One region of the Paenibacillus sp. LBL genome, then DNA from elsewhere that is predicted to be linked to it. Evidence: riboswitches for the same ligand, from Rfam matches in the RefSeq annotation. Region 1 holds a riboswitch; each other region holds the start of a gene.
The links. A riboswitch is a leader RNA that binds a small molecule or an ion and turns the genes downstream of it on or off. The one in region 1 is predicted to bind cobalamin.

Region 1 (3,280 bases):
TCTTCATCTCCCTTCACCTCATCTTTCCGAGCCGCAGCCCGTTTCATCTTTTCGACAGCGAAGGCCACGAACAAACTCGAATAATATGAATCGCTTACTATGTAATATATGATATAAAATGCCGAATGATAGGGCGCTCTCTCCTTAACAGGAATAGCCCCCGGATCACCCAGGGGCACAAAAAACACGCCTTGCGGCGCCATTTTTATATCATTCCAGCCAGAAATCAGGATATGATCTCCTTGCAATGAACATGCTGGTGAAGGGAATTGAACCCCCGACCTACGCATTACGAGTGCGTTGCTCTACCCCTGAGCTACACCAGCATATGTGGTTCGAAAACAAGCCTCCACGAACAGCAAAATTATTATAATACTTTAGCAGCAAAATACAAGTCCCAGCCTAGCCGGAACATCCCTTGCAATAAGCAAGATTATCCGCCTAATTTTTCCTGCACCGATTGAATCTTTTGCTTGCTGGAGGAGACTTGATCCCTGCGGTCATCAATCTTGACCGAAGTCGATACGCGCTGGGCTCCAGATAGAAATGGCGCCTCATGCAGAGCTTCAATCGCTCGCCAGATCATATTCAGCTCGCCCTCTATGATGGTGCTCATCGAAGTCAGCTCATATGTAATCCCGTCCTGTTGTTTCAATATACGCTGCATCTCGGCCACATAAGAGCTTAAGCTCGTTGTTGCTGTTCCAATCGGAATCACCGTCACTTCCGCTATAGCCAATACCAAAACCTCCCTCGCAACATCTCATATATAGAACTCTTCAATCTCCAGACACAGATATCATATCAATTCTGATCACTCATATCAAAGCCCCTAACTCGCTATTCACAATAAAAAATAGTCTGCTCCTTCCACCACAGATCCAGTACGCAACTATCGTATTTTGTCAAAACGATAATATACGTGGTATGTGTGCAGAAAAGGTCGCATTCGGTCACAATCCAGGAAATGTTATGGCCTTTTGACAGTTTCTTAGCTGGCACAATGACCGCTCGTTTGCTATAATTCTTTTTGCGTTCAATTTTAAGAATATGGTTTACAAACACAATATATTGGGTTAAATTAGATAAACAACAACCAAATATAGTGTGTATAGGTGCCGGAACAACCTATAAGGCGGTCCGGCTTAATAGGGAAGCATGGTGTAAATCCATCACGGTCCCGCCACTGTAAGGGCTCTCGGCTATTATCCTATCCAGGCCGAACCAAATCATGGAATATTCTTCTGGCGGACCTCATCAAGGTCTTGGGGAAGGCTCCGATTTGTCAAAGTCCGAGTCAGGAGACCTGCCTGTACGCAGCCAACACCAACCTACGGGACATTAGGTAAGTGTTCGTTAAACTTGCGTCTGTACATAACATCAGGCCCCTTCAAGGGCTTATGTCAAACGTCATTCACGAATCACAGCGCACGGACATTTTCAAGCCTGCGGGTTTTAGAAAATGTTTTTTTGATGTCCTTTTTCATATTTCCCCCTAAGAAAGCGAGGAATTATTCATGCCCCAGCTCGTAGTTAAACCGAACAACCGTCAGCTCGCCTTTGATGAAATACGCCTCTCTGTCTATGCCGACCGCAATCTGAAAGGATTGGACATGCTTGATAAAGAGCGCCTGCTTCGCGGCGTAAATGCTAAACTGCGCGGTGAGCAAGTCACCGGCGAAGAAATCAGCAGCGCCTTCACGATGTCCGCGCTTGAGCTTGTGACAAAAGAAGAGCCGAATTGGAAGTTTGCAGCTGCGCGTTCGTTTCTGACCTCTTTATATAAAAAAGCGGCCACCAACCGCCGATACAAAGCCTACCCGGAAGAGCCTTACGGTGCCTTCTACCCGCTCATCACAGAGCTTGTACAGAAGGGCATCTATCGCGAGGATCTTCTGACCAGCTACACCAAGGAGCAAATCGAAGAGCTCGGCGAATGCATCGATCCAAGCCGCGATCTGCTGTTTGATTACATTGGTCTTTTGACACTGGCTGAGCGTTATTTGGCAACCGACTTTGACGGTCGTGTCATGGAACTTCCGCAAGAACGCTACATGGTAATCGCAATGTTCCTCATGCACAACGAGCCAGCCGACAAACGTATTGACCTTGTAAAAGAAGCCTACTGGGCGATGAGCAACCTGTACATGACAGCTGCCACACCGACCATGTCCAATGCAGGCAAAAAAGTAGCAGGCCAGCTCTCCAGCTGCTTCATTGATACCGTTGACGACTCTCTGGAAGGCATCTTCGATTCCAACACCGATATTGCCCGTCTCAGCAAAATGGGTGGCGGCATTGGCGTGTACCTCGGTAAAGTCCGTGCACGCGGCTCGGATATCCGCGGTCACAAGAACACCAGCTCCGGCGTTATCCCTTGGATTCGCCAATTGAACAACACTGCCGTAAGCGTTGACCAATTGGGAACTCGTAAAGGAGCCATCGCGGTTTATCTGGATGTGTTCCACAAAGATATTCTGTCCTTCCTGGATCTGAAGCTGAACAACGGTGACGAGCGTATGAGAGCCCATGACGTGTTCCATGGCATCTGTCTGCCTGACCTGTTTATGGAGGCTGTAGAGGCCCGTGAGGAGTGGAGCCTGTTCTGTCCTCATGAAGTGAAGAAGATCATGGGCTGGAAAGACGAGAACGGCCGTTCGCTTGGCCTGGAAGACTTCTATGATCAAGCTCAAGGCGATGGCGAGTTCCGTCAAAAATATGCACAAGCCGTGGCGAACCCGCAGTTGCCGCGTATTACGGTACAAGCGATCGACATTATGAAACGCGTGATGAAATCCCAGCTTGAAACGGGTACACCGTACATGTTCTACCGCGACACGGTAAACCGTGCGAACCCGAACTCTGCACATGGCATGATTTACTCATCCAACCTGTGCACCGAGATCATGCAGAACCAATCTCCAACCGTTGTCGAGCAAGAAGAGTTGGTAACAAAGGATGGTCAAACCCGGATCGTTATTTCCAAAATCCCTGGCGATTTCGTTGTCTGCAACCTGAATTCCATCCACTTGGCTCGCGCTGTACCGGCCGGTGTGCTGGAGCGTCTCGTTCCTATCCAGGTTCGTATGCTGGATAACGTTATCGACATCAACAATATTGAAGTTCTGCAAGCCCAATATACCAACAGCCAATACCGTGCGGTCGGTCTTGGAACCTTCGGTCTGCATCACTTGCTGGCGCTGGAAGGTATCCGCTGGGAGTCCGACGAAGCCGTTGCCTATAATGACAACCTGTATGAACACATCAATTACCTGCTCGT
Region 2 (3,280 bases), on a different contig from region 1:
CGGCCTGCCGTTCCCCAAGCGACAAAATATTAAGCGCCCGCGACCGGCTCCATAAATACGCGAATCCCACGATAAAATACGGGAAAAGGATGGCCGTATACGACCATCCGCGCATGCTCAGGCTCCCCATCGTCCAGTACAGGATTTGGTTTACCGTATCTTTGGACATCACCGTCAGAAACGAAACCACGGCGCCCAGAAACGACTGCATGACCACCCCGGACAGGATCAGTCCGTGAATCGGCAGCTTTCCTTGATCCCTTGCCAACAGCAGAACAACCCACAATGTGCCTGCTCCGGTCAGAAATGCTACAAGCGGCAGGGTGTAACCTCCGGCAAAGGAGTATTCCATCCCGAAAAAAATCAGGGATGCTGCGCCAAGCGCAGCACCCGAGGATACACCGAGCGTGAACGGATCCGCCAGCGGATTACGCAATACGCCCTGAAAGGCAGCCCCGGCTACCGCCAGGGAAGCTCCAACAAGCATCCCCAGCAAAATCCGCGGTAACCTCACCTTCATCAGAATTTGTTCGGATGAAGCTTCCCAGCTCGGGAGGATGGAATCGCCGATCCCCGGCAGCCGGTGCAGGAGCATCGCCCCAATCTCTCTCACAGGCAGGTGAACGGATCCGATTCCGAGACTGACAACCAAGGTTAGCAGCAATAGGATAACGCCGGCCGCACCGAATCCTGCAAGTTTTTTACTCATGGATTCATCAGTTCCGGGTAAACAGCCTTCGCCACTTCAATCAGTCCTTGCGTAACGCGGGGACCCGGACGGCTCAGCAGGTTGGCATCTACGGCAATGACCTGATCGTTCTTGATGGCTTCGATCTGATCCCAGCCTCCGCGCTCTTTAATGAGTTGATCCAGTGTTTTTTTGGTCGCTTCATCAACCACATCGTCCGTGTACAGAATAACATCCGGGTTCGCAGCGATAATCTTTTCTTCGCTGATTTCGAACCAGCCTTCCGTATCGCCAGCTGCATTAACACCACCGGCTGCAGTGATGATCTCATCCATAAATTCGCCTTTGCCTACAGTCCATCCCGGGGAGAACTCGACGTACACCTTCTTCTTGTCTTCATCCTTCACGGATTTCACAGCTTCCGTAACGGATGCCAGTTCCTGCTTCATCTGATCTACGACCGCTTTGGCATCAGCTTGACGATCGGTAATTTGTCCGATCAGCTCAATGTTCTCCATCACGGCATCGATGGTTTTCGGATCATTGACAAACAGGGTTACGCCAAGCTCACGCAGTTTCTCGGCATTCTGTGCATTCATCGAAGCGGCAAACACCACATCGGCATCAGCTGCAATAATAGCCTCTTCATTCACTTGGAATCCGCCCAATTTGGGCTTGGATTTCGCAGCTTCCGGATAATCGTCATTATCCGATACGCCTACGATTTCCTCATCCAGACCCAGAGCAAACAGCTTTTCCGTCTCGGACGGAGTCAAGGATGCAATCTTAGCCGGCGCTTTATCAAACGTCATTTCAACCCCGGTTGAATCCTTAACCGTTAATGGATACGTGGTCTTAAGCTCCTCACCGGAGTCGGCTGGCGCTTCGTTAGTCTGCCCTTGCTCCTGTGCAGCTTGCGGCGTGGTTTCTTTCGGTGCCGCTTCTTCCCCGCCACAGCCGATCAAGGCCAGAGCCATCAGTATGGCTACTAGAAGTACGGACCATGTTTTGTTTATTGCTTTCATCTCTTCAAATCCCCCTAAACATAATTGAGAACCTGGCGCTGTACGTCTAAATTCCTTCAACCGATCCCCTGAGCAGGAAGAAAAACGTCAATCGTCATACTCCAAAGAAGCAAAAATCCCTGATTCCTCGTAAATAAGGACTCAGGGATTACGTTTTAACATAAGGACACCTGGATAACCGTTCACAGATAGCGCCTTAAACTGCCGTCCGCACGGGACTGCAAAACGTAATCCTCTCCTCGAAGGACCGTCATTCATTCGCTAAGGGCAGGTCTCCTGACTTACAGGCTGTAACGACTTCCCCGCCTTCCCAAGCGCTGACGCTCAGTGGCATGTGGAGAAGTCCCTGCTTCACAGTGGCGGGACCGTGCCGGACTTGCACCGGCTTCCCTATTAACCCGGCAGAAGACATGAATAACCTCTTCTGTCCGGGACCCTCGCAAACAATATGAATTTATTTATGATAGGCCAAGCATGGTTTCTCTGCACAAGATTATAGGCGATAAACCATCGCCTTACAACTGGAAGTTTCGCTCGTTTCAAGGGTTTAACGATATTGGTTTTTCCCGTTATCGTTCATTCCGCACCAAAATCGTACGATTTCATTTATTCGTTTACCCTTACGCCTCGCCAGCGTGCTCCGTCCCAGGCCAGCTGCAGCTGGAGCACCTCGCCCGGCGATACCGACGTAGCCCAGAATTCTGTATCCGGGAGGGTTGCCGCTGCAATCTGCCGGATGACGCCCCCGTGGGTGACTACAAGCACGTCCATATCGAGCACCCCCGGCTGAGTCTCGGTATCGTGGCCCGCTGATTCTGACTCTGACTCTGACTCCAAGAGAATAGCGGGGCCTTCCTGCATCGACAATAACCCCTTCATATCCTGATACATTTCGGCCAGAAAAACCTCAATTCGGGAACAAAAAGATGGCCAACTCTCCCCGCTCGGCGGCGTAACCGTTCCCGGGTTGTCGATCCAGCGCCGATAAGCCGCATTTTCCTTCAAATCCTCGTAGGTTTTCCCTTCCCAATCGCCAAAATCAAGCTCCCGCAGCTTCCTGTCATAACAGACACCGGGAATAACGCTGCCAAGCTCGACCTCATTTGTAATGCCGGGCATATGTAAATCCGGCAGGATGCAGTTCAGTGTTTGTCTACAACGAAGGAGATCACTGCAATAGACCTTGGCAAAATGCCTGGAGCGAAACTCCTCCCGCAGCGGAAGCAGCTGTTCCAACCCTTCCATCAGAGCCCCCTGATCCTCGTGACCCAGGTAACGGCGTTCCTCATTCCACTGCGTACGGCCATGACGAACAAGATACAGGTTCAGGCTTACAGCCATAACGCACCTCCGGCTGCTGTAATCAGCCCCAGCACCGCTGTGCCGAGTACCGTGAACAGAATGGATACGCCCAGCAGAAGCCGGGTTGTCACCCGAATATGCTCTGCATGAAGCGCACGTTCGGGATCGCCCATGTAAGCCCGGAACGAGATCACGCCTTGATAGGAATTCTCGCCTCCCAGGCGAATGCCCAAGGCACCGGCAACCGCGGATTCCGGGAAGCCGC
Region 3 (3,280 bases), on a different contig from region 1:
AACGGCTTTCGCCTCCTTATGAAATGGATGTGATGAATATCCTTATCCTATAAGTTTTCAGGTACGGGCAGCAATGGAAGTTGATCGCTTCCCTTGTGTTTTTTCTAGGTGCAGAAGGCTGCTTGTGTTTTTTTAGCATCGGCTTGTTATTTCAATAGTTCTTCTGCTCCGCGTATAGAATTTATCGCCTTTCTATGGAACAATAGGTCTCAGCAGAAACGAAAAATCAGCCGATCTATACCATAAGTTCTGGGAGGGTTACGATGAACGGACAACAGCAGGAAGCGATCGCATCCTATGCGTTATTATGGGAACGACTCGAGGCCAAACTATCACGCATGGCGGAGCAGCTGGCAGACAAGGTTCCCCATGCAACCAAGAACGGGATCTATGATTCCACCCGGATCGATTGGTGGACCTCCGGTTTTTGGCCGGGGATGCTGTGGATTATGTATGATATGACCAAACAGCCGCAGTATAAGGAATGGGCTTGGGAATGGGACATGAGACTTGAGCAGGCCATTATTGCAGAGAGCAACTTTCATCATGATGTAGGCTTTCAGTTTCTGCCGACGGCCGTAATCAAATATAAGCTGACCGGGGATCAGGATGCCAGGCGCAGAGGGGTGCTGGCCGCTACCCTGCTGGCTGGAAGATACAATCCTGCGGGACGGTTTATACGTGCCTGGAATCAGGTGAAACCTACCTCCTGGAATCACGGGAATGAAGGCTGGTCCATCATTGACTCCACCATGAACCTCTCCCTCCTGTTCTGGGCCTCCGAGGAGACAGGTGATCCGAGATATGCGCATATTGCCAGAGAGCAGGCCAATACGGTAGTGGAGCATTTTATAAGACCGGACGGCTCCGTTCGGCACATTTGTCGGTTTGATCCGTTCACCGGGGAATTCATGGAAGCGCTCGGAGGACAAGGACTGGGACCCGAATCCGCCTGGAGCCGGGGTGCTGCCTGGGCCTTGCATGGCATGGCCAACACGTACCGGTATACCGGTGATATCCGATATCTGGACGCCGCGAAACGCGTGGCGCATTTCTTTGTCGCGTCCCTTGAGGAGGATTCCATACCGCTCTGGGATTTTCGTGCGGAACCCGAGAAGCTGGAAACACCCGCAACAGCAGCAACCCATCAATCAGCTGAATCTCTCTTCATTGCGGCAGAACCCCGAGATTCGTCAGCAGCATCCTGCGCTGCTTCGGGTTTGTTTGAACTCGCAGATCAGGTACCGCAAACCGAAAGCGCGGTGTACCGCAGAAGTGCCTTGCGCATCATCGACTCCTTGACGACTCGTTACGCTGAATGGGATGATCCGAATTATGAAGGCATACTGAAAGAGGCAACAGGCCATCGGCCTGGTGACCAAAATATCAACGTCTCCCTGATCTATGGCGATTACTATTATGTTGAGGCCGCTGCCAAGTTAATGGGATGGAAAAACCGGATCTTCTGATCCGGTTTTTTTGCGTAAGACAACCTCCATTTAAATAGGTTGCATAATTATGGAATTTATTGTACCTTGATACTCAGCAATCAAATTTAATTAATGGGAATAGGTGCTGATGTTGAAGCCTCTTCAATTTCAGCTTAAAAGGGAAGTTTGGTGCAACACCAACGCGGTCCCGCCACTGTAACAGAGGAGTTTGCCATCGGATGATGCCACTGATCAGCTTTTGATCGGGAAGGCCATGGCAGACCTTGATTCTGGAGCCAGGAGACCTGCCTATTCTGACAACACTGCTTACCTACGGGAGATAGGGAGGTGTTAAAGATCGCAGCATCCGTATGTACACAACGGAGGCGTCTTTACCCTTGATATTTTGATCGGGGTAAAGGCGTCTTTTTTTATTCAGTCATTTAAATATGTTGGTGGAGGCGAAGATATTGATGGCAAATGTTCAAAGCAGCAATCTCGGCTATCCGAGAATCGGAGCAAATCGCGAATGGAAAAAAGCATTGGAATCCTTCTGGAGCGGCAAGCTTGAGGAACACGAACTTCTATCCAAGTTGGACGACATTCGGTTGGACCGTTTACGCATTCAACAGGAGAAAGGCATCGACCTTATTCCGGTTCATGATTTTACAATGTACGACCATATGCTCGACATGTCGGTGATGTTTGGCTTGGTGCCACAGCGTTTCAAGTACGATGGTGGTCCTGTACCGCTGAGTGTCTATTTTGCCATGGCTCGCGGCAGTCATGGTGCTGCCGCGTGCGAGATGACCAAATGGTTTAACACGAACTATCACTACATTGTACCGGAACTTCAGGATGCCAAACCACATCTTACGGTCAACAAGCCGCTAAAAGCTTACCGTGAAGCCAAATCCTCGCTAGGTATCGAAGGTAAACCTGTTCTTGTCGGTCCCTATACCTTCCTTAAGCTGTCTAAAGGCTACACCCCGGATCAATTCGAGTCCTTGCTGGACCAGTTCACGGATCTGTATGCGGTAATCCTGAAGGAGCTGGAGCAGGAAGGTGTTCAGTGGGTGCAGTTCGACGAACCGATTCTGGTTACTTCATTAACCAAAGATGAATTGGCGCTTGTATCATCCGTATACAAAAAACTTCATGCAGCGGCTCCGGCGATCCGGATCATGCTCCAAACCTACTTCGATTCGGTCAGCCATTATGTAGAGATCATCTCCTTGCCAGTGCAAGGCATCGGGCTTGATTTCGTACACGGCCTGGATGGTAATACCGAACAGCTGCTCAAGCACGGATTTCCTGAGGATAAGGTACTGGGGGTTGGTCTTATCGACGGGCGTAACATCTGGCGTTCAGATCTCGATGCCAAGCTGGAATTGCTGGACACCCTCTCCCAAAAGGTGAAGCCTTCTCAATATGTGATACAGCCGAGCTGCAGCCTGCTCCATGTTCCCGTATCCACAGCTTATGAGGATAAGCTGGACCCCGTACTTCGCCAGGCGTTATCTTTTGCCAATGAGAAGCTGGACGAATTGACGCTGCTCACTAGCGCGCTCAATAATAATGGGATTGAATCCGTTTCCGAGCAGCTGAAAGAGCATAACCAGGCCGTAGCCGCCATGAATCAATCATCGCTGCGGAATAACGAACAGGTACAGAAAGAAACGTCCAAGGTTGTCGGATTGAATCCGACTCGAGCGCTGTCGTTTGAAGAGCGGCGCAAAGCCCAGCAGAAGAAATGGAATCTCCCGCTCCTCCCTACCACAACCATCGGAAGTTTCCCTCAGTCGACCGAAGTTCGGCAGGCCCGGAAGAACTGGAGAAGTGGCGAATGG

Region 2: linked by a shared signal. The riboswitch ahead of M2277_RS25770 (ABC transporter substrate-binding protein) and the one ahead of M2277_RS11040 (ribonucleoside-diphosphate reductase subunit alpha) in region 1 are both predicted to bind cobalamin.
Region 3: linked by a shared signal. The riboswitch ahead of metE (5-methyltetrahydropteroyltriglutamate--homocysteine S-methyltransferase) and the one ahead of M2277_RS11040 (ribonucleoside-diphosphate reductase subunit alpha) in region 1 are both predicted to bind cobalamin.

What each region holds. Positions count from the first base shown of each region.
Region 1 is NZ_JARXYU010000003.1:609,555-612,834, reverse strand. It holds gene M2277_RS11055 (N-acetylmuramoyl-L-alanine amidase) at 1-7, opposite strand, end outside; tRNA gene M2277_RS11050 (tRNA-Thr) at 255-326, opposite strand; gene M2277_RS11045 (MTH1187 family thiamine-binding protein) at 434-739, opposite strand; cobalamin riboswitch at 1,097-1,328, shown strand; gene M2277_RS11040 (ribonucleoside-diphosphate reductase subunit alpha) at 1,518-3,280, shown strand, end outside.
Region 2 is NZ_JARXYU010000017.1:54,537-57,816, forward strand. It holds gene M2277_RS25765 (FecCD family ABC transporter permease) at 1-709, opposite strand, end outside; gene M2277_RS25770 (ABC transporter substrate-binding protein) at 706-1,713, opposite strand; cobalamin riboswitch at 1,963-2,167, opposite strand; gene M2277_RS25775 (histidine phosphatase family protein) at 2,320-3,054, opposite strand; gene cbiB (adenosylcobinamide-phosphate synthase CbiB) at 3,045-3,280, opposite strand, start outside.
Region 3 is NZ_JARXYU010000002.1:425,433-428,712, reverse strand. It holds gene M2277_RS07015 (tautomerase family protein) at 1-2, opposite strand, end outside; gene M2277_RS07010 (glycoside hydrolase family 88 protein) at 264-1,469, shown strand; cobalamin riboswitch at 1,554-1,757, shown strand; gene metE (5-methyltetrahydropteroyltriglutamate--homocysteine S-methyltransferase) at 1,904-3,280, shown strand, end outside.